Regions from separate parts of the Roseibium sp. SCP15 genome, predicted to be linked through region 3. Evidence: predicted binding sites of a transcription regulator. Region 3 holds the regulator's gene; each other region holds the start of a gene.
The links. The regulator PhoB, encoded in region 3, activates phosphate uptake and scavenging genes when phosphate is short. The targets are predictions, from matches to a motif close to TGTCATNNANCTGTCAT.
Positions count from the first base shown of each region.

Region 1: the regulator PhoB is predicted to act here: its motif matches at 2,708-2,724, upstream of ABLO27_RS25660 (esterase-like activity of phytase family protein).
Region 2: the regulator PhoB is predicted to act here: its motif matches at 5,319-5,335, upstream of ABLO27_RS11425 (ExeM/NucH family extracellular endonuclease).
Region 4: the regulator PhoB is predicted to act here: its motif matches at 4,566-4,582, upstream of ABLO27_RS01640 (DapH/DapD/GlmU-related protein).

Region 1 is NZ_JBDZYI010000005.1:551,739-559,373, reverse strand. Features, by position in the region: gene ABLO27_RS25665 (methyl-accepting chemotaxis protein) at 1-210, opposite strand, end outside; gene ABLO27_RS25660 (esterase-like activity of phytase family protein) at 413-2,632, opposite strand; gene ABLO27_RS25655 (multidrug effflux MFS transporter) at 2,858-4,063, shown strand; gene ABLO27_RS25650 (M24 family metallopeptidase) at 4,434-5,582, shown strand; gene ABLO27_RS25645 (maleate cis-trans isomerase family protein) at 5,601-6,344, shown strand; gene ABLO27_RS25640 (hypothetical protein) at 6,358-7,251, shown strand; gene ABLO27_RS25635 (arsenate reductase ArsC) at 7,243-7,635, opposite strand, start outside.
Region 2 is NZ_JBDZYI010000002.1:876,494-884,128, forward strand. Features, by position in the region: gene ABLO27_RS11420 (SDR family oxidoreductase) at 1-718, shown strand, start outside; gene ABLO27_RS11425 (ExeM/NucH family extracellular endonuclease) at 782-5,251, opposite strand; gene ABLO27_RS11430 (DUF302 domain-containing protein) at 5,849-6,328, opposite strand; gene ABLO27_RS11435 (YeeE/YedE family protein) at 6,423-7,574, opposite strand.
Region 3 is NZ_JBDZYI010000002.1:167,423-175,057, forward strand. Features, by position in the region: gene ABLO27_RS08090 (transporter substrate-binding domain-containing protein) at 1-123, opposite strand, end outside; gene ABLO27_RS08095 (amino acid ABC transporter ATP-binding protein) at 141-905, opposite strand; gene ABLO27_RS08100 (ornithine cyclodeaminase family protein) at 967-1,935, opposite strand; gene ABLO27_RS08105 (threonine ammonia-lyase) at 2,080-3,078, shown strand; gene phoB (phosphate regulon transcriptional regulator PhoB) at 3,153-3,851, opposite strand; gene phoU (phosphate signaling complex protein PhoU) at 3,922-4,620, opposite strand; gene pstB (phosphate ABC transporter ATP-binding protein PstB) at 4,652-5,449, opposite strand; gene pstA (phosphate ABC transporter permease PstA) at 5,461-6,810, opposite strand; gene pstC (phosphate ABC transporter permease subunit PstC) at 6,810-7,635, opposite strand, start outside.
Region 4 is NZ_JBDZYI010000001.1:355,517-363,151, forward strand. Features, by position in the region: gene ABLO27_RS01605 (aminotransferase class V-fold PLP-dependent enzyme) at 1-312, shown strand, start outside; gene ABLO27_RS01610 (class II glutamine amidotransferase) at 329-1,117, shown strand; gene ABLO27_RS01615 (STAS/SEC14 domain-containing protein) at 1,133-1,498, opposite strand; gene ABLO27_RS01620 (HD domain-containing protein) at 1,627-2,259, opposite strand; gene ABLO27_RS01625 (helix-turn-helix domain-containing protein) at 2,326-2,892, opposite strand; gene ABLO27_RS01630 (VOC family protein) at 2,955-3,314, opposite strand; gene ABLO27_RS01635 (GFA family protein) at 3,353-3,793, opposite strand; gene ABLO27_RS01640 (DapH/DapD/GlmU-related protein) at 3,875-4,501, opposite strand; gene phnC (phosphonate ABC transporter ATP-binding protein) at 4,899-5,732, shown strand; gene phnD (phosphonate ABC transporter substrate-binding protein) at 5,789-6,706, shown strand; gene phnE (phosphonate ABC transporter, permease protein PhnE) at 6,783-7,631, shown strand.

The sequences.
Region 1 (7,635 bases), on a different contig from region 3:
CGAATACCTGGCCAGTGCGGAGTTCGGAAGAACCGCATCTTGCCGCATGATGCCTGTATTCCAAACTGTGGCCAGGGACGGCAGGCTTTCCAGTTTTGCCGTATCCCGTGCAAGGTCCTTGTAGGCTGACAGGATAATCCAACCGGCACAAAGCACGATCGGCACTGTCAGAACGATGACAAGGACAAACAGTCGTTTTCGGATTGTCATGGAGAGACTCGCGAATCACCTTGGAACTGATTGGCAAGAAAACTACGTTCAAATTACCAATAAATTCGAAACGCGCCGAAATGGCCGGATTAAGCCAATTTTCTTGACCTTTCGCAGTGGTTATCTTCCCGATACGAAAGAAGGCCCGGCAGCCAGAAGCTGCCGGACCCTCGGTCAAGTCTTGGGAGACCTGAAGTCGTGTTTAGTTGAGACGTGTTGCCGGCCCGAGGTCGATCAACTGGGTTTCGCCCGGAGCATCATCAACACCGTCATTGTCTGTCAGGAGGATCAACCGGCCGTCGGCCGTGATGGTCAGGCCTTCCGGTTTGTCGAGGATCCAGCCTTTGCCTTCAGCCATTGCCGGAAGAACATCCATCGCAAATCGCTTCTTCAGAACCGGCAGGCTCTCGCCATGGGCCACCGGCGTCACCCCTTCCAGAGACACAACGGTGATCTGTTTGATCGCTGCGTCTTCGCCGCCTTTGTTGTCGCGTTCCAGAACGGCGAATTTACCTTCACCCATGGAAACGATTTCAGACAGGCCAACCCAGCCACCGGCTGCACTCTTTGGTGCATCAAGCGGGTAATGAACAAAACCCCAGGTCTTGTCCGCCGGATTGTAGATCGCGATCTTGGTGTGCCCCTTTGGATCGTCTTTCCATTCACGCTGAACAGCGACGGCGACCATCGGTTGACCGTTCATTTCAAACTCGGCAACACCTTCAAAAGAGAACCGCTTTGACTGATCGATCAGGCTCTGCGGCAGTGTGATTTCTTCCTGAACGGCTCCCTTGTCATCGACTTTCAAAAGCAGATGCTGACGGCCCTTGTCCGGATGCCCTTCCGACGCCAGCCAGAAACCACCTTCCCTGGAGACGGAGATGCCTTCCAGGTCGAGAAGTTCCTGACTTGCGTCCGTGACGTCGACATAAGATACGATCCTGGCTGGAATTGCAGAGATATCCAGAGTGTAGATCCGGCCGGTCTTGTAGAAGCTGTCATTGACGGCATAGAGCTTGTTCGGATCCTTCGGATCGGCAGCCAGCGCGGAAAGTGCGCCCCAGCCGATCGGTGCACCTTTTTCCGGATCGGTGATCGAAACCACCGAAGGATAGGCCGGAGCCTTGGCGCCGAATTTATAAAGTCCGACGTGAGAACGGACACCTTCTTCGGCATCATCAACTTCGTTGGCGACGACGAAAAGATCACGGCTTGGAATGGCCAGAAGGCCTTCCGGACCGACATGGGTCGGCAGCAGTTGAACGAACTCGGGTTCAGCGCCGGTATCCTTGTAGACCGCAACAAAGTTGCCGCGCTCGGAATTCACGAAAATCAGTGTCTCACCGCCGAAGGACCCTACTGCGACACCTTCCGGCTCGGTACCCTTCTTGTGAGCGCGCTTGGCCGGGTAGTGGCCGTACGACATACCAAGATGTTCCATCTGGTTACCGCTGTCGAAAAGCACATCGCCCTTGGCATTCCAGATGGTGAAACCGCGAGAGCCGCCTTCATAGTCGCCCTCATTTGCAGTCACGAAACGTTCGTCATCGATCCAGGCAACGGCATCGGGCTCACGCACGACATTTTCCGCACTGCCGGATGCATCGCTCATGCGAACTTTCTTGACCGGAACATTTTCCGCGGTTGCCGCACCAGCGGAGAAGTTCGCGGTGACTTCGCCAGATGCGAGATCAACGATCGCGATATGGTTGTTCTCCTGGAGGGTCACCACAGCCTGGTTCCTGGAGTTGATGGAAACGAACTCCGGCTCGGGATCGCTCGGAGCAACTTCCGCCAGACCGGTCAGGTCGACGATGCGCACAGCATCACAGTTGGTTGGCGCACCGTTTTCATCCAGATCGAAAATGGCAAGGTGCCCGGCCGGCATTTGTGGAATGACACCGTCATTCAGGTCTTCGTCGCGCTCGTTTTCGATCGCAATGGCAACAAACTTGCCGTCCGGTGAAATCGCAACACTGTCCGGCTGACCCTTGGCGTCACATTTTGCGGTGATGCCCAAACCGTCAAGCGCGATCACCGCGAGATGGCCTGAAGCGTTGATGAAGTCTTCGCTGGTGTTGACCCCTACATATGCAGACTTTTCGCCTACAGCAACGGAAGTCGGTTCACCGCCGAGATCGGTGCGGCCGAGCGGCTGCAGATTGAGCGGGTTTGCGGCGTTGACGAATACGATCGCATCTCCCGGGCTGTCGGTGAATGCCAGTGTGCGGCCGTCCTTGGACGCATAAATGATCTCTGCAACGGTTTCCGTCGCCTTGTCAGCGCCTTTCGGCAGCGTTTTGTACACCGGGTATGTGTTGATGCGCTCGAAGTAGTCTGCCTGTGCTGCCGATACAGCACCAAGACCGAACAGAACAGCGAGACTGACGCCTTTGAGAAAACGTCCGCGAAGATCTGCCATTGCACTAGCTCCCATGTTTTCGGGTTGTGGTGGCGGCAAGCTAGAGACGCTCATTGCAATAGCGGTGACAGTTGCGTGAAGGTTCCATGACACTTTCCCGCATAAAATATTCACGCAGGTCCGGTTGCGCTGCCTTAAAAAAGACTGGACAACACCCTAGATATCTCTAACGTCTGGTGTCTCCACACTTTCCTCGCGTATTACGCGAAAAAATCGGATAATCTTATGCAGATCGGTTTTGTCCGCTCCGCCATCGTGCTGGGGCTTCTTGCTGTTGTGGGTCCGTTTGCGATTGACCTCTATCTGCCTGCAACACCGCAGATCGTGCGGGACTTGCAGACGGATGATGCAGGCGCTCACCTGACCTTTACGGTCTATTTCATTGCGTTTGGCTTTGCACAGCTGATCTATGGTCCGATCGCCGATTCGGTAGGCCGCAAGCCGCCGATTTTCGTCGGACTGGCCGTGTTCATTGCCGGTTCTGCAATCTGTGCAATGGCCGACGACGTGACCGCACTGACCTGGGGACGTTTCGTTCAGGCGCTTGGTGCGGCTGCTCCGATGGTGATCGTACGCGCAGTGGTTCGCGACCTGCATACCGGAACAGCGGCCACACGGCTGATGGCGCTGGTGATGCTGGTCATCAGCATTTCACCGTTGCTTGCCCCGCTTACCGGCAGTTTCATCATCTCGTTTGGCAGCTGGCGCCTGATTTTCGGCGCTCTCGGGCTGATCGCCCTGCTTGCCATGATCCTGACCGCCCTGCAGTTGCCGGAAACGCTGCCGCGCGAAATGCGCAGCCGGATTGACGCCACGGCTCTCATTCGAAGCGCGATCTTCTTGCTCCGGGACGGCAAGTTCATGGGCCTGACGCTCATTGGCGGCTTCTCGCTGGCAAGTTTCTTCGTGTTCATCGCATCGGCGCCCATGGTTTACATGACAACCTACGAACTGACCCCGACCGGTTTCAGTCTTGTCTTTGCAGCAAACGCAGTCGGTTTCTTCGCTGCTTCCCAGTTTGCAGCCGGACTCGGTCAGAAATACGGAATGGGACGGGTGGCCTTCTGGGCCGTGTTCGGCTTTGCCGCGGCAACCTCGTCGCTGTTCACGCTGGTCTGGTTGGGTTTTGATGATTTGCCGGTTCTCATGGCCTTATTTTTTGTCGGCAACACCTGTCTCGGACTGGTCATCGCACCGACCATGGTCATGGCGCTGGAAGAACACGGCGAACATGCAGGGATGGCGTCGTCCCTTGGCGGCACGCTTCAGATGGTTGCCGGCGGACTGATGATCCTCATCTGCAGCCCGTTCTTCGACCGCACACCGCTCCCTCTCGTCGGAGCAGTGGCCACCTGTGCCTTGACGGCATTCGTGATCGCCCTCCTGACCTTGCGGCCTGAGCCGCAAGGCAACGCAACAGCCCAAGGCTAGCAAAAGCCTTAGGCAGAATTGCCGATGTCGTCCAGCTTTTCCTGCAGGGACAGCTTGTCGAGCGACGACATCGGCAGATTCATGAAGATTAAAGTCCATCATCTGCGATTGGCGTGCTCAACGCCTTCGCAGCTTGGGATCTGGCGTTCAGCAAACAACCTTACCGATGCGCAAAAAGCGACGCCTCACTAGACTTCACTCATGCAACGGTCAGTGTTCAGAATCCGGCACCCGCAAAACCGCACTTGTTTTCACCTGCCATAGCTGATGATCTGAGCGGAACTCGTTGCAAGCCTTGCCTTGCGAACGCATTCATCATCATTGTTGGACCGGTTCCGGTCCTTCCCAGTGTAAGACCCACGAGAAGGTCATGAGCATGGTCGAGCAGGATTTTCCCGAGAGCGAATTTGCCTCAAGAACAGAGCGTGCCCAGCGCGCCATGAAAGCGGCAGAACTGGACGCTCTGTTCCTCACGACAGAGGCTGAAGTCAGGTATTTCACCGGTTTCAGAACCCTGTTCTGGCAAAGTCCGACCCGGCCCTGGTTTGTCATCGTCCCGTCACAGGGAAAACCGATTGCAGTTATCCCGCAGATCGGGGCCCACCTCATGTCGTCAACCTGGATCGACGACATTCGAGCGTTTTCATCTCCTCACCCGACCGATGACGGCATTAGTCTCCTCGCAGAAACTCTGAGAAGAGCAGGAAGAATCGGCATGCTCATGGGCCGTGAAAGCTCCCTGCGCATGCCCCTTCGGGACTTTCAGACACTGCAATCGCGCTTGCCGCTGGCAGAATTCATAGACGCCACCGATCTGGTGCAACAGCTGCGGATGGTGAAATCCGAAAACGAGATCGCGCTGCTGCGGGACATCTGCGGCATCGGATCAGCAAGTTTTGCCAATGCCTCCAAGCTCTTTCACGAAGGCCAGACGCTCAAGGACGTCTTCAGGTCTTTCAAGATCAATCTGCTGCAACAAGGCGCAGATGACGTTCCCTATCTTGTCGGTGGTGCCGGCCAAGGCGGTTATGGTGACGTCATTTCGCCACCCTCGGATCAGAAGCTTCTCCGCGGCGATGTCCTGATGCTCGACACGGGCGCCACCAAGAACGGATATTTCTGCGATTTTGACCGCAATTTTGCAATCGGCCACGCAAATGATGCTGCCAGAAACGCCCATCGAAAACTGGTGGAAGCCGTGCAAGCAGCTGCCGCAGTTGCGCGCCCAGGCAGAACCTGCGTCGATCTCTTCAGAGCCATGGCAAAAACGCTTGGGCAATCGGACGGAGATGTCGGCAGACTGGGTCATGGCCTTGGCATGCAACTGACCGAGGCGCCCTCCATAACCGATTTTGATGAAACGGTTCTGCGTGAGCGTATGGTCATGACACTTGAACCAAGTATTGATCTCGGAGGCGGGAAAATGATGGTTCACGAGGAAAACATCGTCATCAGGGATGGCGAGCCTGAATTCCTGAGCACCCCCGCCGCGCCGGAAATTCCGGTCCTGACCAGCTAACGGGAGATAGTCGGCATCATGAAACTGGATTTTGAGTGTGATGAGGGACTGGGCGAAAGGGCTGCGCTCGGCCTGATCGTGTTGCAGGCTGACGAAACCATCGAAACGGAATTCCGCCGCCTGTTCGATCTTGAAAACACCGTCCTGTATCACACGAGAATCGAAAGTGCGCCGGAAGTCACGCCGGAAACGCTGATGCAGATGAAGGCACAGCTTTCAAGCTCCGCAGCGCTCCTGCCGGGCAACCGCCCGCTTGATGTCGTCGGCTATGCCTGCACGTCCGGAGCCACGGTCATCGGCTCGGATGCCGTTGCCACCGCCGTGCAAAAAGCCCATCCGGGAGTGGAGGTCACCAACCCGGCTCGGGCGGTTCTGGAAGCGCTGCGCCATCTCAATGTTTCAAGGATCGGTGTCGTCTCCCCCTATGTTGCCGAGGTTTCCGAAGCTGTCTGCACGCTCTTGCGCGAAAATGACATGACACCGGTAACTGTCGGCTCCTTTGGTCAGGCCGAGGAAGCTGTGGTCGCGCGCATTACAAACGACTCCGTTGAAAAGGCGATTTGCGCGATCGGCGCTGACCCGGAGGTTGATGCCGTTTTTGCTTCCTGTACGAATTTGCGCACTTTGCCTGTGATCGAGGCTTGCGAACGCAAGCTTGGCAAACCGGTGATCAGCTCCAATCTTGCACTTGCCTGGCACATGCTGACTTTAGCGGGAATTTCGACCAGGGACATTGGGCCGGGCAAATTGTTCAATTCTTGATAACGGCCCAAAGATGAGCGAACCCAGAATTGCCGAAACAGACGAATATTTCATCTGGCACGAAGAGCGGGACAATCATCGCTATCTGGTTCTGAAGGGACCTTGGCAAAGTCGTTTCAAGTCGATCATGGAGCAGTTCTCCGCAACCGGACTTAGGTTATCCCGTTCGATGGGTTGGCAGAACGAGCCACTGGCGTTCCTCGAGGACCTGCCAGAGCTGACCGGACTTGAGATCTACAACTGGGATGTCAACGACCTCACGCCACTGGCATCGCTTCCCGGCTTACAAACACTCGGACTGCAGTGCCAGTTCACCAATGCACCCGACTTCCTGTCTTTTTCGCGCTTGCAGAAGGTCTTCATAACCTGGCGACCCAAGGCGGAGTCACTCTTGTTGCACGAAGGCCTGACCCGGCTGAATGTCGAAAACTATCCGGGCGATGACCTGATACCCCTGGCACGCTTGCACCGGCTGAAGGAACTGCAGCTTACCTCCAGAAAGCTCAACTCGCTCCAGGGGATCGAAAATCTGCCAGTGCTCGAGCGGCTGGATCTCTATTCCTGTCCAAAACTGAGTTCGCTCGAACCGCTGACCGCCTGCGATCGTCTGAAGACGTTGGAGATAGAATCTTGCAAACAGATCGAATCCTTGAGCGGCATCGAGGCACTCGGCAATCTGAAGACACTCCACCTGATCAATTGCGGGAAATTGCCCTCCCTGAGGCCGCTGACCGGCATGCGGGAGCTTGAGCGTTTTCACTTTCACGACGGCACAGCGATCCTGGACGGCGACCTGTCAGTTCTGCTTGAACTTCCCAGCCTTGCGGCGGTCAGCTTTGCAGACAAACGCTTCTACAGGCCTCGCCGTGACGAAGTCCTCAGCCATGTCGGCTCCAGACTACTGTAACCGTCCGCGCGCCATCTCTATCGAGTCGAGACTGTCACGCGACGACAGCTGATCCAACTTGTCGAACGGCATGTTCATGAATGCCGACAGGCGATTGTTCAGGGTCCTGTATGTTTCCACGTAGGCCAGGTCCTGTTCGGAAGGCCTGCTCTTCGCCTGTTTTGGATCGGGGATCGGCCACAACGCCGTTGCCGGGTGCCCCGGCCAGACCGGACAGGTTTTCTCGATCGTCTGATCGCACAGCGTGAAGATGAAATCCATTGGAGGCATTTTCGCCTGGATCAGATCCTTCAGGCTTTTCGCATGTGCAGCTTCGGCGTTGAAGTTCAGTCGCTTCAGCAGTCCGATTACTTCGGGACGCACCTGCCGATCAGGTTCGGTACC
Region 2 (7,635 bases), 710 kb from region 3:
CCGAGGAATTGGCGAAGCCGGTGCACGCAGTCTTGCCAAATATGGCGCCACAGTCGTGCTGGCGGCACGCTCCAGCGATCACGTTGAGCGCATAGCTGCCGAAATCATGAAAGACGGCGGAACAGCCACAGCCATCAACTGCGATGTCGCGAACTACAAGGATCTCGAAAGAGCCGTTGAATTGTGCATCGACTTCCACGAAGGCATCGACATTCTGGTGAACAATGCCGGGGTTATCGAGCCCATCAGCCGGATTGAATCCTCCGACCCGGAGGCCTGGGGAAGGGTTATCGATATTAACGTGAAGGGTGTCTATCACGGCATTCGGGCCGTCGCACCGCACATGTTGAAAAAGGGCTCCGGTACCATCGTCAATATCAGCTCCGGTGCTGCCGTCGGCGCCCTGGAAGGATGGAGCCAGTATTGTTCGTCGAAAGCGGCTGCTCTTTCCCTGACCCGATGCGCGGACAAGGAGTTCGGCGAAAAGGGATTGCGTGTCATCGGTCTGAGCCCCGGCACCGTTGCAACTCAGATGCAGGTGGATATCAAGGCGTCCGGCATCAATCCGGTCAGCCAGCTCGATCCTTCGGTTCACATTCCGGCAGAATGGGTCGGCGAAGCCATTTCCTGGCTGTGTACCGATGCCGGCGATACCTATCGCGGCATCGATTGCTCGCTGCGAGACGAAGATGTCCGCAAGGCTGTCGGGTTGACTTAATTGCAGTTCGACAAACAGAAATGGCGGCCAGAGGCCGCCATTTTCATTCATGATCTCCTGGTCTTACGAGAACATCGCATCTGACTGCGATCCAAGATCCAGACCGACAATCACCGGATCGTGGTCAGAAGCTGCAAAAGGATCATCGGAGTAGAAGTCGCCGTCGCGGTAATTGAACAGGTCCGGCTCATCCGCATTGATATGCCACTCGGTAAGGCCGGTTACCTGATCCGTCATGCTATCTGACGCAAGCGCCTGGTCGAGCGTGCCCTGCTGACCGTCGAAGACGAAGCTGTAGGCATCCTCCTGACCGATGAACTGGTCGATCAGATCCGTGTAGCCCGCACCGTCGCGAACCGACTGGACCGGATCTTCCTCGGCATAGGCATTGAAGTCACCCATAAGAAGATAATCAGCATCCGTGACACCAAGGTCGCTCAGGTCACTTGCGTAAGTGCTTTCCAACCAGGCTGTCAGCTCCGTTGATGCATCCGTGCGAACCTGATTCCAGAACCCTTGGCCATTGCCCTGATCGAAGTTCGGATCAGCACGCAGCGCGGTGAGGGCCGCTTCCACTTCAGCAACGTCGTCCGCTGGAATGCTTCCGGCATTCAGGGCGGACTGAACCGCATCCGCGAGATCCTGCAGGTTGCTGTCACCCTTGGATTTGAAGTGATTGGAGGCAACGGTGAAGACTTCGCCGTTCTCGTCCTGGAATGTCGCGATCGTTGCCGGGCGGTTGCGCTGGAAGTCACCCACCTGGTCACCGGAAGACACAAAGCCGTTCAGGTACTCGGCGATCGCATAAGTATCTGCAGCCGATGCTTCTTCAAAGACCAGAGAATCGGCGTGTACCAAGGTCAGCTTGGTGGTGTCGTAGACCATGCCGGTCATGATGGCGTCGGAACCAAGAAAACCATCGGCACCCAGAGGATTGACATAGGCATAGACCGCACCAGTTCCCTGGGCCACAGCTTCGGCATTCAGAGCATCGACCAGCGTGGCAATTGCAGAAGCGTCACCGAAACCATTGTTCTCGATTTCCTGAAGCGCGAAGACTTCCGCTTCGGTCTTGATCATTGCATCGACGATCTTCTCGGTCTGACGGTCGAACTGTTCCTGATTGCTCGCACCGCGAGGGTCCAAGTCGCCATTCGGCCCGGTACCGCCGGAGAATGTGGTGAAGTAGTTCAGGACGTTGAAGCTGGCGACCTGCAGGTCTCCACCGACATCGGCAGGTGCGTCTTCGCGCGCACCGGAATTGGTGCTTTCGTCCACGGACAATGTGCCGTCAACCAGAACCTTGTACTCGCCGAAATCGTAGGTCAGAACGCCTTCGACAGGAGCATTGAGTTCCGCTCCCAGACGAAGTGTCGGGCCGTCTTCGCCAATGACATCGCCACGGCTGAGAATGCCGTCGCCATTGTCGCCAGCCGTCGTGTTGGCAATATAGCCGTAACTGTCCGGATTGCTTGCCGACGAACCATCGGTGATGCCTAGACGGTTGTTCTGATTGGCCTCGATATGCGCGGATATTTCGTCCTGCTGGGTTTGCGCATCATAAAGCTGGGTTGCCTGCGTCTGCGTGCCGGCACTGATGGTGATGTCACCAAACCTGTCGAGATTGAAGTTCTCGATGACGGTCAGTTCTTCGCCGGCAATGCCGCTGGTGACCGAAATCCGCATGCCCTCGTATTGCTCGAAGTTGGTCGCAACCTGAGACAGCTGGATATTGGCGGCGGTGGGCAGGGTGGTGGTGGATCCTGTCTTGGTAACGTCCGTCACATTGCCCAGCTGCGTGAAACCGAAGAACTCTTCCACTGTGCCGGCAACGTCGACGACGTCTCCTGCAACAACGGTCGGTGCGCTGCCGGTAAAGACGAAAATACCCTCAGACGACAAAGCATCCGCATCCGCGTCCGCATCTTCTTCCTGCAGGAAGAAACCGTTGCCCGTCGTGTAGGTGACGACTGCCGAAACCAAGACATAGTCGCCGACCAGCAGGCTCGCTGATCCCGTTCCCTGGATTTCGGAGATGAAACGCGCTGTCGGTTCCGGTCCCGTGCCGCCGCCTTCATTTGCCGCGCCCTTTGTTTCCGCAGCCGCGCTGTTCCAGGTACCATCGTCCTTGCGCTGCAGCGAGAAGCCGACTTGCGTGGAATTGCTTTCCGAAACGCCGATGTCGGTGGATGTGACCGTACCTTCAGCAAACTCGGCGTCGAAGCTGCCTTCATAGCTGATGAATTCGACAACCTGGTCGCCATTGAGCAAAGCAACACCGTCCGGCGAACCGTTCTGGATGCCGTTGGCCGGCAGATCCCAGACGTAATAGTCGTAGGTGCCGTCCGAGGTTTTGCTCAAAGTCGAAAGGTCAGCACTGTTATAAGCCGAGCCACCATTGCCGTTGATCAGCTGAACCTGAACACCCGTGACATCCGCATTTGCATTGACACGGATCTCGACAAATTCACCTGTGTCGGAGCTTTCGTTGTCGTAGTGCAGTTCGTTGATGCGGGCTTCGGCGAGCGGAACCGTGGGGGCGCTGTTTTCAGCTCCCTTTGTTTCGGCAGCGGCCTCATTCCAGTTCCCGGCGGCATCACGTTGCAGGGAAAACCCGATTTCGGTGCCACTGCTTTCCGACACGCCTACATCTGTTGAGGTGACTTCCGTTCCTGCAATCTGCGTCGTGATCGTTCCCTCGTAGGTGAGGAATTCAAGCACGTCTCCGCCGTTCACCAGAGCGATACCATCAGGAGCACCATTTTGAATGCCGTTGGAAGGCAAGTCCCAGACGTAGTAGTCGTAGGTGCCGTCAGTCGTTTTGGTCAGGGAAGCGACGTCAGAGGAATTGTAGGCAGCGCCGCCGTTTCCGTTGATAAGCTGCACTTCCAATCCGGAAACATCGGCTCCCGCATTGACGCGGATCTCGACGAATTCTCCAGTGTCCGACCCGGCATTGTCATAGTGGAATTCGTTGATCCTGGCGCCGAGCTCCACAACTGGTTCGTTGGACGCACCCTTGGTTTCCGCTGCGGCTTCGTTCCAGGAGCCATCCTCATTACGCTGAAGGGAAAACCCTACTTCCGTGCTGCTGCTTTCGGAAACGCCGATATCGGTTGAAGTGACCGTTTCGCCGCCGATGGTGGCATCCATCGTTCCTTCGTAGCTCAGGAACTCCAGAACCGTGCCACCATTGACGAGCGCGATACCGTCCGGCGCACCATTTTGAATTCCATTGCTCGGCAGATCCCAGACATAGAAATCGTGAGTTCCGTCGCTGGTTTTCGCCAGGGTGGAAACGTCGACCCTTCTGTATTCGCTCCCATTGCTGCCGTTGAACAGAATGACTTCCAGATATGAGACGTCGTCACCTGCAGCCGTGCGAATTTCGATGAATTCGCCAACATCCCCGCCGCTGTTGTCGTAGTGGAACTCGTTGATGCGCGCGTCCACGACCGGGATTTCCAGCACATCGGTCACATTGACGGTCAAGGCCTGCTGACTTTCCGCCCCTTCAGCGTCCGTCGCCACGACGATCAACTGATAGGCATTGTCCAGTCCGGCGTCGGCTGGTGCTTCGAAATCCGGTGAAGCCTTGAAGCGAATTTCGCCTGTTGTTTCATCAATCGTGAAAAGTGCTGCGTCGTCACCCTGGAGGGAAAAGGTCACGCTGTCGCTGTCGACATCGCTTGCGCTGGCAACCGCGACGACCTGCGTATCGTTTTCGGCATAGTCGACATTTGATGCGACCTGAAGATCCGGAGCATCGTTCCTGCCGGTAATGGTAACCGAAACGGTTGCAGTCGTTGCGCCTCCGTTGCCGTCATCAACGGTGTAGGAGAACGTGTCGGTAAGGGTTTCCCCTTCCTGAAGAGAATCGAATTTACCGGCCGGATTGTAGGTAATCTTGCCGTCTGCAAACGAAATCACCGCACCGAGCTCGCTCAGAACGTCAACTCCGGTGATTGTCAGCGTATCGCCGTCAAAATCCGTGTCGTTGGCCAGAAGATCGTCGGCAGTCAGGATCAGCGACGTGTCCTCATCCGTAGCTGCAGCGTCGTCCAGTGCCAGGACCTGATTGTTCCGTCCGTCAATGTAGAGCGTGTAATCTTCGGCCTCGAAGTGAAGTGCCTCGATCTTCTTGAGATAGTCGACTTCAACGGCGCGACCGTCGTCACCGAAACGCGTGACGATTGCAGTTGTCGAAAACCAGCCTTTGCGCAGATTGACGTCGTAATCAAAGATCGAGCCATCAAAGGCGGCGGTATCGAAACCGCGGCCCCCGTCTATGACATCGTTACCGGCGCCACCACGGATCCAGTCATTGCCCCGCCCGGCAAAAACCGTGTCGTCACCGGCACCCGCGTCAACCCGATCGTTGCCACGCCCGGCGAAAATCCAGTCATTGCCGCCTCGGCCGTAGATTTCATCGGCCCCGCCGAAACCGAAAATGAAGTCAGACCAGTTCGAACCTTGAAGAAAATTCGCGCGGTGATTGCCAAAAACGAACCCGAAACGGAAATGCCAAGTCATCGGAAATTTACCCCATCCTCCAGAGCGACACTGAGGCGGTTGGTAAACGATGCCTCATGTCAGAGGCGTGTCAGTTTTCTGACATTTGACCGATTGGGCAAGAAAAAATTAGCCGTAGAAATAAACACTTAGACAGCTAATATGTAGAATTTCTCAACTATTGCCGTCGCAAACAACCTTGATACAACTTCGTAAGCTTTTGTTAAGAAAATGCTTTTTCTTATTCGTAAATTTACGTAAATCTCATCTACTTTAGATAACTTAAATGAATTTTCGCAATCAAATTTTTTCCACTGGCTGAATTTTTTTTCAAAAATGCCGGTTTGAAAAACGAAAGAGGGCCGCAAAAGCGGCCCTCCCATGAGATCGACGCGACTAATTGTCCGGATCAGATCCCGATGAAACCGATCGACGCAAGAGGCTGCTCCAGCACCGTTCCATTCCACCCAGACAATTGGGCCACGTTCCGATACTCACTAGACATGGGCATACCTCCTTTCCGTTGTTGACGACGTTATTAATGTGGCGCTGAAAAAGCGCCTTCACAAGACCCAAACAGCCTCAGAGGCCTCCACACAACGAACATGTGAGAGTGTGTTACCGGGAGGACACAGCTTTTTCGGCGATTGTCAGAAAAACGAGATCAAGCTCTGAAGCAAGGTCTGACAGCGCTTCACCGCCTTCGTCCATGTAGGGCGCAAAGACGAAGCTCGGCGTTTTCCAGGAGAGCGTTGCCGAGCCATCGCTGTTCCCGGTGACATAGAAACGTATCGGCGCTTCGATACCGGCGGCAACCGAAGCGTCCAGCATCCTCAACGCGTAGTCGTTGCGGTAGACGCCGATGATCCGATTGCCTGGTATTGTAATTCCCCGCCCCTTGGCGCCGGCAGAGGCGCTGGCCTGGGTGACGAGCAGCATCTTCTCGGCCTTCACGGCGGTTTTGAGATCTTCAACAAGGTCGCTGTAGCTTTTGGAGGTCGGAATGACCTGCCATCCCTCTCTTTCGGAAATGCTGTCTGCAAAAGCTGTCGTCCCAGCCAGCGAAAACAGTAGGATCAAAAAGGTAAAAATGCGCATGAAAATATCTCCCGGAACCTGGAAATCAGGTAGCAGGCAATCTATCGGGCCCAAGCTCACGGATGTTTCACAATCCGGTGTCCCGGGCAGGTCCTCACTCCATGCCGAAACGCAACCGGAGGCGCGTACCGGCGAGACTGCCGAGAAAACCGAATGCCAGCCAGAGCCAACCGTGAAGAGATCCTGACACCAACCCGCCCAGATAGGCGCCGATGTTGCATCCGTACGCAAGCCTTGCGCCATAGCCCATCAGCAACCCGCCTGCTATTGCGGTCAACACGTCGCGGCGGCTCAACTGCCAGACAGGCGCAAAACGTCCCGCCAGCGCCGCGGCAACCATTGCACCAATGATGACACCGAAATCCATCACCGACGTCGTGTCACGAAGAACCGAATTTTCCAGAGCGCTTCGCTGCCAGGTCCAATAGGGCCAGGTATCAACCGGAATGCCGATCGCGTGAAACAGCTTGCCTCCCCAAAGCGCAAAGGCAGACGTAATCCCCCACGGTCTGCCGACGACCACAAAGGTAGCAATCCCGACCAAAGCCAGCATCACCGCACCGAGCATGGGAGACCAGGGCCCGGCAAAGAAGGATTTTGTAGGGCGCGGGGCAGCGATTTCCCCGTGTGCCCGCCGTTCGATGCGAAGCGTTGCCAGCGTCAGGCCACCCAAAACCAGAGCCGTCAGCAGAAAGGCGCCATGCGGACCGAATTCCCGTATCAGGGAAACCGGTGGCAGTTTGGGTAGCCGCCCCCACAAGTGCAGGTGAGCCGTCGCAGCGACGGAGCCGAGAACAAAGGCCGCGAGCGTGATCATCATCCGCGTCGAACCGCCACCTGCGGTAAACAGGGTTCCGGACCCGCATCCACCTCCGAGCTGCATACCGACACCAAACATGAACGCACCAAGGGCCGCCGCAATGCCGAACGGAAACACAAAGCCACCTGTCGGCCAACCCAGCTGACTTCCCCAGGCAATCAACGGGAAAGAAACCGCGCTTGTCAGAAGGATAAGTACAAATTGCGCCCTCAGACCTCCGCCGCGCCTTTCAGTGACGATCCGTCGCCAGGCAGCGGTGAAACCGAAACTCGCGTGATAAAGCGACAAACCGGCGACGCCACCGATCAGCGTAGCAACGGCCTGACGCGGCCCCGCTTCCCCATATGCCCCAAGCGCAATCAGCAAAAGCAGGGCGATGCCGACACCGACAACGGCGGTTTGCGATCTCTGGACTGTCAGAGCCATGAATTGATCTTCTCCGGGCGCAGCCGGGACTGTGTTGCCGGACTGCTGAATTCTTCAGGCA
Region 3 (7,635 bases):
GCCAGACGAGTTCACCGACTCCCAGGGCGGATAGTCCGCACTTGTCGCGATGCGCAGTGTCTCGGCCTTGGCGGGCAGGACGGTAAAAGCAGCCACGGCTGCGGCAACAACCAGTTTCTTCATTTCATTCCTCCTCATACTCACATTACCGATGCTAAAAACTGGGCGGCCCGTTCCGTTTTAGGGGCGCCAAATACCTCTTCGGGCGTTCCGCTCTCAGCCACGCGTCCCTTGTCGAGAAAGATCACGCGGTCAGAAACGTTGCGCGCAAAGCCCATCTCATGCGTCACCATGAGCATCGTGTTTCCTGCAGCGGCGAGTTCCTCGATGACCTTCAGGACTTCTCCAACCAGTTCCGGATCAAGCGCCGAGGTCGGCTCGTCAAAGAGAAGAGCCTGCGGCTCCATCGCCAGAGCTCGAGCAATCGCTGCGCGCTGCTGCTGACCGCCGGACAACTGATGAGGATAGAAGTTCATTCGCTCGGCGAGACCGACGCGAGCCAATAGTTCTTCTGCCCGCTCATTGGCTTCGGCTCGCGATTTTCCAAGCACGTGGATCGGAGCGATTGCCACGTTGTCGCGAACGCTGATATGCCGCCACAGATTGAAACTCTGGAACACCATGGGCAAAGAAGTTCGAAGCGCGCGGACCTCCCGCGTTACTTTCAGCCCATGTGCGTTGCAGGCAAAGGCGACTGGCTTACCATCCAGCTTGATCTCGCCTCCGTCCGGAACTTCCAGCAGATTGAGGCAGCGCAGGAACGTGCTTTTTCCCGATCCCGAAGATCCGATGATCGTGATCACCTGCCCCTGCTCGGCTGTCAGCGAGACGTCATGGAGAACGCGCAGCGACCCAAACGATTTGCTCAGGTTCTGAACCGACAAGCGAGGTGTTGCAGCTGACATGTGATACCTAACTGAACCGTGTTGACTTACGGGTGGGCCTTCGCTTCGAAAATGCGCTTTATCAGGGAGCGTTACCTTCGGCGGACTTCAATCCGGACCAGACAGACTTGGCGATGGCCGCATCCTGAACGGCCACACCTGTCAGATCGGCAATCGTGATGGCCTCGTCCGTACGACCCAGTCTGTTTTCAAGCAGGACCTGCCCGAGCGTGATCAGCCGATCGGACGAAATGTCGCCGGACGCAATCGCGTTGGCGGTTTCACCGTGTTCCGTACATTGACTGAGGGAGTCGACGATCACATGAGATGCTCTTGCAAAGAGCGCAGTGTCGAGTTCCTGCTTTCCGGGAGAGTCAGCGCCGACCGCCACGATGTGGGTGCCGGGCCGAACAAACTCAGATTTGACGATTGCCTCTCGTGACGCCGTTGCTGTGACAATGACATCCGCGTCGGCGCAAAGTGCTTCCACGCTTTCCGCATGCGCAACCGGAACACCTTCAAGCTCCATAGAAAGCTCCTGGACCAGCGTTGCAGCTTTCTCTTCCGACCGCCCCCAGACGGCAACCCGGGTGAAACCGAGAAGTTTGCAATAGAGCTGCGCTTGCAGACGGGCCTGGATACCGGTCCCGATCACGCCGAGTGCCTTGGCACCCTGCCGCGCGCCCATGCGACCTGCAATGACGCCCGCAAGTGCCGTGCGCAAATCGGTCAATGCGCCTTCATCCTGCAGGATTGCCAAGGGAGTTCCCGTCTCAGCCGAAATGACGGCCATGAAGCCGTTGCTGGAAGAAAGCCCCCTTTCCGGATTGTCATAGAACCCGGTGGCAAGCTTGACGGTAAAAACCTCGTCTTCACCGACGTGAGCGCATTTGATGTGGCACTCGCCATTTGCCTTTTGGAACGCCAGGTGGGTAACCGGCGCGACCTGGGCCTCGCCCCGAGCGAAAGACCTGAAGCCTTCTTCGATCTCCGCAAGTACCGCGCGCTCGTCAATCTGCGCCAAGATTTCCTGCTTATTCACCAGCCGCATCTGCATCTCTCTGTCAGAACGTCACCCAATTCGCGACCCATCTTGCGGGGTCGTTTCAGCGTTATAGACAAATTGTCTAATTTAGAATATTTTGTCAACACTCATTCTGAAGCCCTGTTTTCGAAACAGCCGAGAGACGGAAAAATGATGGTTGAGTTGGACGAGATTCATGCTGCGCAACAACGGATAGCGGGCTATGTGCGCCCCACTCCGCTGCGCAAATCTCATGCTCTGTCGACAGAGCTGAGCGCGTCGATCTGGCTGAAAATGGAAACGATGCACGATACCGGCGCCTTCAAGCTGCGCGGCGCGGCCAACAAGCTTCTGTCTCTCGACGAAACTCAGAAATCACGCGGTGTCATCACCGTATCAAGTGGCAATCACGGTCGTGCCGTCGCCTATATGGCAAGGCAGCTGAACATTCGTGCCGTCGTCTGTGTCACCGAAATCATACCTCCCGAAAAGATTGGCGGGCTGTACGATTTCGGGGCGGAAGTGATCGTTCACGGACAAACGCAGGATGACGCAGACGCGGAAGCGCGGCGCATTGCGGAACGAGACGGCCTTCTCTTTGTATCTCCTTTCGATGATCCGCATGTCATCGCCGGGCAAGGCACCATCGGCCTGGAGCTGCTGGCCGACCAGCCGGCCCTCGACATTGTCTTCGTTCAATTGAGCGGTGGCGGGCTCATGGCCGGAACCGCCAAGGCGCTGAAGAGCCTGAAGCCGGACATCAAGGTCATTGGGGTTTCCCTTGAGCATGGGGCCGCCATGATCGAAAGTATCAAGGTCGGCCATATCGTCGAGGTCGACGAAAAACCTTCCATCGCCGATGCCCTACCCGGCCCGATACCGGCCGACAACCAATACACCTTCGCCATGTGCAGGAAACTGGTAGACGACTTTGTTCAGGTGCCGGAGAGTGAAATTCTCGAAGCGATGAAGTTTATTCTCGCCAAGGAAAAATGCCTGGTGGAAGGCGGTGCAGCAGCCGGGGTTGCCGCCATGAGGCGGTATGGCTCGCTGCTTGAAGGGAAAAAAGCCGCAACTCTTCTCACCGGGAACAACATCTCTCTTGATCGAGCGTTGTCAGCGTTCGGGCTCAAGGATGCGCAGCAATCAGAAACGTTCTGGATAAGCTGACCGGAGCGGCCATGCGGCCGGACAACCGGTTCGGGCGGGTGAGCACTCCACCCTCCCGATGTTTTCAGCCGTAGTCAGCTTGCCATCGAAAACTGATCATTAAATGCGTAGCCGGCACCGCGCACCGTGCGGATCGGATCCTTGGCCTTGCCCTTGTTGAGCGCCTTGCGAAGTCGGCCGACATGGACGTCGACCGTGCGCTCGTCGACATAGACATCATGGCCCCATACGCCGTCCAACAGCTGCTCTCGAGAGAACACCCGGCCCGGGGAGGTCATCAGAAATTCCAGAAGGCGGAACTCGGTCGGCCCCAGGTGAATTTCCTTGGTATTGCGGCGCACCCGATGGGTTTCACGGTCAAGTTCGATGTCACCCGACCGAAGCATTGTGGAAACAACTTCCGGGCTTGCGCGGCGGAGGATCGCACGGACACGAGCCATCAGCTCAGGCACGGAAAACGGCTTGACGACGTAGTCATCTGCTCCGGTTGAAAGACCTCGAATGCGCTCGGCTTCTTCCCCGCGGGCCGTCAGCATGATGACAGGCAGACGCTCGGTATCTTCACGCGCGCGAAGCCGGCGGCATAGTTCAATGCCCGACAGCCCCGGCAACATCCAATCCAGAAGGAGGAGATCGGGCTGGGTTTCCCGCAACCGGATTTCAGCTTCATCACCACGTGCACAGGACTCGACCGAGTATCCTTCCGCTTCCAGGTTGTACCTCAACAGAAGGCTAAGTGGTTCTTCGTCCTCAACGATAAGCACCTTCGGCATACGTTCTCGCTCCAGTTTCGGCAGCAGATGCTGCCGTTCCGGTCACCAATTTCCAACCGGGTTCCAGCTGTCAGACCGCGTGGGTCGTCTCGTCCTGTTTTGCACGGTCTTCCGGCAGACGATCGCCAGTCACCATATAAAAGACGTTTTCAGCAATGTTGGTTGCATGATCGCCAATACGCTCGATGTTCTTGGCACAGAACAGAAGATGGACGCATTGAGTGATCACGCGGGGATCTTCCATCATGTAGGTCAACAGCTCCCGAAAGAGCGATGTGTAGATCGCATCGATTTCAGCGTCGGCTTCCTGAACGCGTCTCGCCGCTTCCGCGTCCTTGCGCGTATAGGCGTCCAGAACCTGCTTCAGCTGTGCAAGGGCCAATTCGGTCATGTGTTCCACACCGATGGCCAGTTTCTTGGACTGAAGATTGCTGTCGATCGCGATCGTCCGTTTGGCAACGTTCTTGGCCAAATCGCCAACACGTTCCAGATCGTTGGCAATGCGCGTCGCGGCGGTGATTTCCCGCAGGTCCTGCCCCATCGGCTGGCGACGGACAATCATTTCGATCAGCTTTGCTTCAATGTCCTGATGCAAGGCGTCCAAGCGTTCGTCCTGCTGAACCGTGACGCGTGCCAGTTCGATATCTTGCGAGACCAGTGCGGAAACAGCATCAGCAAACGCTTTTTCCGCCAGACCGCCCATTTCGGCGACCTTGCCGGCCATTGCGGTCAATTCGTCGTCATAGGCCGTGACTGTGTGTTCAGACATCCAGTGTCCCTTTCAGAATTCGCGTAGCCACTTAGCCGAAGCGGCCAGTGATATAGTCCTGCGTACGTTTGTCTTTCGGATTTGTGAAGATGTCTTCGGTCGGACCTTCTTCGACGAGAATGCCGAGATGGAAGAATGCGGTGCGCTGCGATACACGGGCTGCCTGTTGCATCGAGTGCGTCACGATCACGATCGTGTAGTTCTCGCGCAGCTCATCGATCAGCTCTTCGACCTTTGCCGTCGCAATCGGGTCGAGAGCCGAGCACGGCTCATCCATCAGGATCACTTCCGGGCTGACCGCAATGGCCCTGGCGATGCACAGGCGCTGCTGCTGACCGCCGGACATCCCGGTACCCGGCTCGTCCAGCCGGTTCTTCACTTCTTCCCAAAGACCGGCTTTCTGCAGGCTTGAGGAAACGATTTCGTCCAGATGCGCCTTGTTGCGGGCCAACCCGTGAATGCGCGGGCCGTAGGCAATGTTGTCGTAAATGGACTTGGGAAACGGGTTCGGTTTCTGGAACACCATACCAACCTTGGCGCGCAGTTGCACCGGGTCAACCTTGGGGTCGTAGATGTCCTCGCCGTCGATCCTGATCGACCCTTGCACGCGGCAGATATCGATCGTGTCGTTCATGCGGTTCAAGGTCCGCAGGAAAGTCGACTTGCCGCAACCGGACGGTCCGATGAAGGCGGTGACGGATCGCGGCTGGATTTCAATGTCCACATCTTTGATCGCATGCGTGTCACCGTAGTAGACCTGCACGTTCTTCGCGGAAATCTTGCTCTCGGTCATTTCCACCGACTGTTCAATATTCGACATCTCGTTCATCGGATCATTCCTTACCAGCGGCGCTCAAACCTGCGGCGCAGGATGATCGCGAGAATGTTCATTGTGAGGAGGAACACCAGAAGGACGATAATTCCACCCCATGCTTTTTCGTAAAATGCGTAGTCCGCGCGTGCCGCCCAGGTGTAGATCTGCGCCGGCATTGCGGAATTCGGCTCCGTGAACCCTGCGATGAAACCGTCCGGATATCCGCGCGCAACAAAGCCGACCATACCGATCAGGAGCAGCGGAGCCGTCTCACCCAAAGCCTGCGCAAGCCCGATGATGGTGCCTGTCAGGATACCCGGCATCGCAAGCGGAAGCACATGGTGGAAGGTTGCCTGCATTTTCGAGGCACCGATCCCCAGTGCGGCATCACGGATGCTCGGCGGTACAGCCTTCAGCGAAGCTCGCGTTGAAATGATGATCGTCGGCAGCGTCATCAGTGTCAGAACAAGGCCACCGACAAGCGGAGCCGACTGCGGCAGGTGCATGAACTGAATGAAGACCGCGAGACCAAGAATACCGAACACGATGGACGGAACGGCAGCCAAGTTGGAAATGTTCACCTCAATCAGGTCCGTGAACCGGTTCTGAGGCGCAAATTCCTCAAGGTAGATCGAAGCGGCCACGCCGATCGGCAGGGACAGGAACAGAACCACCAGCATCATGAAGAATGACCCGACCACGGATGCACCGATGCCTGCTCCACCCGGATTGTCCACGCCGGAATCGGCACCGGTGATGAAGTTCCAGTTGAACACAGTCTTGATGACCTTGGCCTCGACCAGAGCGTCAACAATGTCCAGATCGGACTTCTGCAGGAAGCGGCTGTCGGTAAGCGTCTCGCGGGTCACACGGCCGTTCATGTAACCGTCAACACGGGAGGCGGCTGCCAACTCAAAGCCGGTTTCCTTGCCAAGACTGTCCGGATTGGCCCGGAAGTGTTCGCGAATGGTGCCTCCGGTCTTGCCGACGATGCGCTGGATCGCAGCCGCATCGAACGGTGCGGAGACACCGCTTTCCGTCATCTGGCCATGCAGCGCATCAATGAAGAACTTTTCGTAGGCTTTCGTCTTGAAGAGCTCTTTTTCAGCTGCGTCGAACTGTTCCTGCGTGAGCGTAAATTCGACTTCGACTACAGTCCTGGTAAACGCCGGAATGCCCTGTGAGACGATCGACGTTGCCAGGACGACCAAGAAGAACAGGCCGATTGCAATCGCGGTTATGCCATAGGCCTTGAACCGCTTCTCGGCTGCGTTCCGCTTACGGGTCAGGTCATCGATGTGATAAAGGGACCTGGACTTCGCCGCAGCCTTGGCGGTGTCGGCAGCCGCTTCGGGAGTGAGTGTCGTATCGGTCATCAGTCATACTGCTCCCGGTATTTGCGCACGATGTAGAGCGCAACGATGTTGAGGCCCAAGGTCACCACGAAAAGCGTCATGCCGAGCGCGAACGCCACCAACGCGACAGGGGATGCGAAATCGGCATCACCGGTAAGCTGGCTGACGATCTTGGCCGTAACGGTGGTCATGGCTTCAAAAGGATTGAGACTTAGTCGAGCCGCCGCCCCTGCTCCGAGAACCACAATCATGGTTTCACCGATGGCACGCGAGGCTGCCAGCAGGATGGCACCGACGATCCCAGGCAGGGCAGCCGGCAGAATCACCTGCTTCACGGTTTCTGACTTGGTTGCACCAAGGCCGTAGGACCCGTCGCGCATGGCCTGTGGAACGGCATTGATGATGTCGTCCGACAGCGAACTCACGAACGGGATCAGCATGACCCCCATGACCAGGCCGGCTGTCATGACCGCGGTTCCCGCTTTCATGATGCCGATGCCATTGTCGCCAAAGACCGACAACAGAAGAGGTCCAACCGTCAGCAGCGCGAAGAGACCGTAAACAATGGTCGGGATACCGGCCAAAACCTCAAGAAGCGGTTTGGCAATGGCACGCACGCGCGGGCTTGCATATTCGGACAGGTAGATCGCAGCGAAAAGGCCGATCGGAACGGCAACCGCAAGTGCCACGAATGAAATGTAGAACGTGCCCCAAAGCAGAGGAATGATGCCCAGTTCCGAGTCGCCACCGCGTCCGGAGAAGCTTGGCGACCAAGTCAGGCCGAAAAAGAAGTCGGCCGCCGGATAAAGGCGGAAGAATTCCACTGTATTGAACACCAGGGACAAC
Region 4 (7,635 bases), on a different contig from region 3:
ACGCGCATGCTTTCAGATGAATACGGAATACAGACCCGCGGCGGCTGCGCCTGTGCCGGTCCATATGCGCATCGGTTGCTGGATATCGGACAAGAGCAGTCCGAGACGATGCGTCAGCGGATTTTGTCAGGCGAGGAGCTCAAGAAACCGGGGTGGACCCGGCTCAATTTTTCCGTGCTGATGACAGAAGAAAAAGCGGATAAGATCATCAGGGCCGTGGATGAGCTCGCACGCACACCTTATCCCCTTGCGGATCACTACGCCTGTGATGAAAGCACAGCGCGTTTCAAAGCCATCCAGGACGCTGCTTGAAGGATCGAGAAAGACAATGTGCCGTTGGGCTGCCTGGAGCGGAGCTCCGAAATACCTTGAAGAAGTTATCTGCGATCCCGCGCACTCGCTGATCGATCAGAGCCGCAATGCGCTTTCCTGCAAGACGGCCGTCAATGCCGACGGCTTCGGTGTGGCCTGGTACGGCGATCGTGACACGCCGTGTCTCTACAAGGATGTTCGGCCTGCATGGTCGGATCCAAACCTTCTGCAGATTGCACGGCATGTCCGCTCCGGGCACTTTCTGGCGCATGTGCGCGCGTCGACCGGATCAGCGACGACACGTGACAACTGCCATCCTTTCACCTTCGACCAATGGACGTTCATGCACAACGGACAGGTGGGCGGCTATGACAAGGTGCGTCGCCGCCTGGACAACATGATCCCGGACGACCTCTACCGGGAGCGGTCGGGCGGCACAGACAGCGAGTGCCTGTTTCTCATCGCGCTTGCCTACGGGCTCAAGCAAAATCCGCGCGCTGCCATGGCTCGGGCCGTTCATGAAGCCGAGGGGCTTTCCAGATACTCCGGGACGACGCCTCATATGCGCTTTGCGTCTGCCTGGTCGGACGGCAAGACGCTTTATGCCGCTCGCTATGCCTCAGACAAGTTTCCGCCAACGCTCTACTATCGGCAATTCGATGACGGGGTGATGGTGGTCTCCGAGCCTCTCGATGAAGCGCGTAACTGCTGGATGGAAGTTCCAAGCGGCGACATGATCGAGATTCGCGATGGAAAGGTAAATCAGGTCACCTTCCTGAACGATGAAAAGCTGGTTGATGCCTGAGCAGAGGATCGGTTCTCAGCTCTCGATCCAATGCCAGGCGGTTTCGATCTCGTCTCTGTCGAAGTGCTTTTCCTGAATTCCGGCCACTTTTGCAAAGGTCGCATCCACGGCAATCAGAGCTGCAAGCATCTTGCTGTCGGTGACGATGGCGATCTTGTTCAGATGCACCATGTGCGTCAGGATCCATTTTATGTCTGCGGCCGCAGCTTCAAGGGAAACGCCGACATGATCGCCGAGCACGACAAGAACACTGATCTTGTCGTGCTCCTTGATCAGCTGTTCGGCCTGGTCAATCAGGTTTCTTTCCTGATCGATATCAATCTTTCCGGATATTTCAACACCCAGTACCGGACCTTGGCTGCGGGGCAGAATAACGAACATGCTGGTTCCTCCAATCTCGACGGCACACTGCCGTTGCCTGACCGGATGAAGGTTAGTTCGTCAATTCAGGGTTGATCAAGTCGAGTTTCTCAAGTCGCCCTGTGTCGTTTCGAAAGGGTCTTGGTCACTCAGCATGCCTGGTTGGATTGTTCGTTTTCCAACCCGGCAATGATCTCTCTGGTACGCGCGTCCACGAAGGCGCGAATTTGACGAGTGAGCGGAAAGCCATCGGTGTGCGACCGGCCGTAGGACAGGTTGAAGTCGTGAAAGATGACGCTGCGTGGAGGCATAAGTTGATGCTGAAGCATGGTCTCAAGCTTGTCGAACGCTTTTGCGAGGCGTGCTTCGAGCGTTTGGGCCCCGGCATATTCATCCCAGAGTGAGAGAAGATCCTGAGCTGTGTCCGCAGGAAGAGGGGCACAAAGCTCCTGGAAATCGCGTCGTTCGCGGTCCTGCCGGTCATCTCCCGGGGTTTGCTCTGGGGCAGGAATGTCTCCCGAAATGGCTTCGCCGAGATCGTGGATCAGGCAAAGTTTCAGAAGCTTCGGAATATCGACTTCCCCAAGTTCCTTCTCAAATACAAGGATCATGAAGGCCAGCCGCCAACTGTGTTCGGCCGTGCTTTCTTTCCGGCCTTTCCGGGTTGAACCCGAACGGAGCGTGTCTTTCAACTGTTCGGCTGCCTGGAGGAAGTCCAGAAGACCGGACAGTCTCATGTTGTCTGCTTCCATGGCGACGGAAGCTGTATCTGTTTGAGTCATGCCGCCAAGTTTAGCGCGCGATCATCGGTGCAGCGATGGCATGAATATTTTATGCAGGAAACGGAATTAGGCAGCAGGCTCGTCACGCACCAGCCTTGCAAACCGGCCGTCGGAGAGCGGTAGGCGCGAAATGCGGATGCGACTTTGAGGAATGGTCAACTCGGCGAATTCCGCCCGCTCTGTCTCATAAACAACGTCGGGCCCAAGCGGCTCGAACCATCCGTGTTCTGGCAGCTGATGCTCAACGGATCGAATGCTTTCAGAAGCAAATCGCCAAAGCGGGCGGTCCAGCAGTTCGGAGGTCGGGATGCGCCAATTGACAGTCCTTGCAGGAGAGGCTGCCAACAGTCTGTGGGTCAGATCGCAGACAAGATGAACCGGCATGGCGGCCTGGGTCACGAGATCAAGCAGCGCCCGGTCTGCCGCAGTTTCCGGCCGTGCGCGCAAGAGCTGCGTGATCTTGAGCCGGTCCGCTCCATTTGGCTGCGCATCTCCGCTTTCCCAGCGGGAAATCCTGCTCTGGGAAACATCGAGATCGCGGGCAAGGGTTTCCTGCTTGATGCGATTGAGCACACGCCATCTGCGTAGGGAAGGGCCCAGGCTGGTTTCAAGAACTGCAGTTTCTGTCGGCATGGCGCAATTGTAGCGGCAAATTTCTAAAAGGGGGAGTCAGGGAAGTGGTCGTCCTGGTGCCGTCAGATTTTGTTGAAAGGGCGGCTCGTAACCTGGATCGAGTTTCCGTCGGGGTCTTTGGCGTTGGCAAACTCGTATCCGTCGGCCTGATGAACAGGCCCGAAGCTCAACCCTTCAGCTTTGGCAGAGGTGCAAAAATCCTCGACCGTCTCAACGTTGAACACCAGTTTCACGGTGCTTTGCCCGGTTTTTTGCGCTTTTCCCGCCTTGTGCAACATCAATCTGGCACCGCCGTCTGGCGGTACCAGTTCGGTAATTCGGTCGCCTGGGATCTGATGCATGGAGAAACCGAAATGCGAAACGTAAAACGAAGCCGTCCGGTCTATGTCACGTACATACAGGAGAATTCGGTCCAGTCTCATCATCCCGGCCCCAGGCAGTTGCAGTGGTTCTCAAAGGATCAATCTGTATTGAGCCTGCCTTTCGTGAAGGCAATGGCCGGGTCCGAAGAATGTTCAACATCTTCTCCCAGCACCTGTGTCCATGCATGTTTGCGATGTTCATAAACGGAAAAGCGGGGAGGCGGAAACTCGGGATCAGCAAAAGCTCCGACTGGAATTGCGGTCACACCGGGCCAGCCTTCAATGACGTAGGCCAGTGTGGAACCGCAATTGGGGCAAAACCTGTAGGTCGCCTTGTGACCACTATCGGCAACGCGGGACCATTCCTTGTAGTCGCCGGACAGCTCAACGTTTTCATCTGGCCATCTGGCCTGTGTTGCAAAGGCACTGCCGCTGCGCTTCTGACACTCCAGGCAGTGACAGACGGATACTCGTACCGGTTCGCCCCGACAAACCGCACTCAGCTGTCCACATCGGCAGGATGCATGTCTCGTAATCATCGGTCTTTGTCCCTCTCCAGAGCGGAAAGGTAGCAGGGAGAGGGAAACGGTCAAACGAAGTTGTGCCAGGGAGCCGGTTGATTAGCTGTACTTTTCGATAAAGGCATCAATCGACAATTGCCGGAAATCCGGAAGGCGCGCCTTCAGCTGTTCATGCGACCAATCCCACCAGGAGATGCCCATCAGCGCCTCTTCCTGTGTCTCAGTAAAGCGCCGCTTGATCGGTTTGGCGGCGACACCGCCAACAACGGTGTATGGAGCAACGTCCTTTGAGACGACGGCACCCGCTGCAACAATCGCCCCCGTCCCGATGGTAACCCCGGCCAGAACCGTTACGTTGTGACCGATCCAGACATCATGGCCGATGGTCACCCAGTCATCCTTTCTCCACTGAAAGAAACCGGCATCGTCGTTGCCCAGGTCATAGGCAGCCGCGCGGTAGGTGAAATGATGCTGGGATGCCCGCCAGGTGGCGTGGTTGCCCGGATTGATCCGAACACGCCGGGCAATCGAACAGAACTTGCCGATTGTTGACCAGACGACATCACCTTCCTGAACAATATAGGAATAGTCGCCCATCTGGCTTTCGCGCATTTCCGTGCGCGCTCCGACTTCTGTCCAGATCCCCAGTTCACAATTCTGGACATTTGCATCCGGATGAATATTTGGCGCTTCGGTAAGGCATTGCTTCTGGGCAGGAGAGGACATGGAGGCTCCATTGGGAAGAATAGTGATAGAGGGGCCGTGTTTAACCGGCGTCGGGTGAAAGCCGGTGACGGATTGGTGACAGTATTATGACTGTATCCAGATTTAACAGCTGAGTGCTTATGGAAAGACTGGAAAATCCAGTCAAAAATACACAGTCTTCAAGGTCAATACTGCAGCAGTACTGACTCAAGGCTTCAGAGAGTGCCTGATCTTCGAAGTCATTGAATCAAAATGGCAAATCTTGAAATGCGGATCAAAGGGGCCGGAGTCGGGATCGGGGTCTTCATGGAACTGTCATAAATCTTTGATCTTTCATACAAAAACCTGTCATCTGCCTGTAATCGTCCAGTGGCTCTTGTCGCCCAGCAATACGAACAAACACGGACAGGGCTGGCGGGTGATTCAGTTTCAGGACGTCACAAAGACCTTCGGGACAAGGACTGCGGTCAACAAGGTCGGTTTCAACATAGACAAACCGCAGATGGTCGGGATTATCGGCCGATCCGGAGCGGGCAAATCGACCCTCTTGCGCATGATCAACCGGCTGACGCCGGCGACTTCAGGCCAGATCCTGTTCAAGGGGCAGGACATTCTCAGCCTAAAGGGTGGAATGATGCGCCGTTGGCAGCGTGATTGCGCCATGGTGTTCCAGCAATTCAATCTCGTGCCGCGCCTCGATGTGGTCACCAATGTCATGCTCGGCCGTCTCAACGGTCACGGCACAATGAAGAGCCTCTTCAACATCTTCAGCGCCGGCGATGTCAACGATGCGCTTGTTGCACTCGACCGCCTGGGAATCGTTCAGGAAGCGGCCAAGCGCGCCGAAGAGCTTTCCGGCGGTCAGCAGCAGCGGGTGGCGATTGCCCGTGCGTTGATGCAGGACCCTTACATGATCCTGGCAGACGAGCCGATTGCGTCCCTGGATCCGATGAATGCCAAGATCGTCATGGATGCGCTGCGTGAAATCCATGAGCGCGACAACAAGGTGGTTATCTGCAACTTGCATACGCTCGATACGGCGCGTGCCTATTGTGACCGTGTCATCGGTATGCGCGACGGGTTCCTTGTTTTTGACGGAAAGCCCGAAGAGCTGACCACAGCCGCTGCCCGTGAAATCTACGGTGCCGACGAAAGTTTCAACGAGGCAGCGACTTCCACTGCCATCGACGCCGGCCAGACCGGCTCTCAAGAATCCGCTGGTGTGATGACCCCGGCGGCAGCAGCGGTTTGAGCCGCTCGCGCACCCTTCAAACGTCATCAGATACAGACTCTCGGGGAGTGTCCCAAATGAAATTCGTTTCCAAAGTTGCTGCGCTTGCTGCCGTAAGCACGATCGCTCTGAACGCCTCGATCGCCGGTGCTTCAGAAATCACCGAGTTCCGCATTGGTATTCTGGGCGGCGAAAACGCGTCTGACCGCCTGCGCGCCTATGAGTGCCTGGAACAGAAAACCGCCGACCTGCTCGGTGTTCCTGTCAAGCTCTTCGCTCCGGCCGACTACAACGGCGTTATTGAAGGTCTGCTCGGTGGCAACCTCGACATGGCCTGGCTTGGTGCGTCCAGCTACGCAAAGGTTTATCTGACTGATCCGGAAGCTGTTGATCCGGTTCTGGTCAAGGTGAACGTCGATGGCGGTTATGGCTACTACTCCATCGGTTTTGCCCGTGTCGACAATGAGATCAACTCTCTGGAAGACATGAAGGGCAAGGTATTCGGTTTCGGTGATCCGAACTCCACTTCCGGTTACCTGATCCCATCCATCGCCATCCCGCAGGAAGGTTATTCCATGAAACCGGGTGAGTATTTCGGAGACGTTGTCTTCACCGGTGGTCATGAGCAGACCATCGTTGCTGTATCCAACGGCGACATCGACGGCGGCGTGACCTGGGCTGACGGTCTTGGTGAGTGGGAAGACGGTTATAACTCCGGTGCCCTGCGCAAGGCTTCCGACGCCGGCCTCGTCGACATGACTGAACTGCGTGAAATCTGGCGCTCCCCGGTGATCCCAGAAGGTCCGATCGTTCTGTCCAAGAAACTTCCGGAAGACGTGAAGATCAAAATGACTGCATTGATGGCGTCCCTGAACTCCATGGACCCTGAGTGTGCTTACGGTGTTGCTGCTGGTGAAACCAAAGGTTTCATGCCGATCACGCATGACGCCTACGTCAACATTGTTGAAGCCCGCAAGGCAAAGAACAAGAACTAATCGGTTCTTTTGAACCTTCGCGCGGGCCGGATTTCGGCCCGCGCTTTCATATGACCTCCGTCAAAGGACATTGGTAATGGCTGTTGCCGCACTGGAGCAGGAAATCCTCTCCTTACGAAAACGCCGCCAGCTTTATTCCCTGATGGGATTGCTGCTGGTCGTTGCGGTTCTCGTTTCCGGATATTCCAAATCGAACGAAATGAATTCCGGCGGCTTCTTGCAGGGCCTGTCCAAGTTCTTCGACTACCCGGGCGAAATCGTCGTCGAGGCCTGGGAGGCCGGACCCGCCTTTTTCGGTCTTGTCCTGCATTTTGTGCCGGCGATGCTGGAAACGCTGAACATTGCGGCAGTCGCGACACTGCTGGGCGGTGCGATGGCCGTGGTTCTGGCCATGGCTTCAACCCGAAACGTTGACAGCTGGGGCCCGCTCATTCCGGTGGTCCGGCGCATGATGGACGTCATGCGTGCATTTCCGGAGCTGATCATTGCCCTGTTTCTGATCTTTGTACTTGGCTCAAGCCCGGTGCCGGCCATGATCGCGGTTGCCTTCCATACCGCCGGTGCGCTGGGCAAACTCTTTTCCGAAGTGAATGAAAATATCGACCGCAAGCCGATTGAGGGACTGTCGGCCTGCGGTGCCAACTGGCTGCAACGCATCCGCTATGCGGTCATGCCGCAAGTCGCGCCGAACTATCTCAGCTACTTCCTGCTGCGTCTTGAGATCAACGTGCGCGCCTCGGCCATTCTCGGGTTTGTAGGCGCTGGCGGTATTGGTCAGGAGCTGCGCCGCACGATCGGCTGGGGCCAGGGGGCAGGGGATGAAACAGCGGCGATCTTCGTGCTGTTGTTCGTCACCATCATGCTGATTGACCAATTGTCTTCTTATCTGCGCGGCAAACTTGTCGGCGCCGGACGGGCTCATTGAGGAA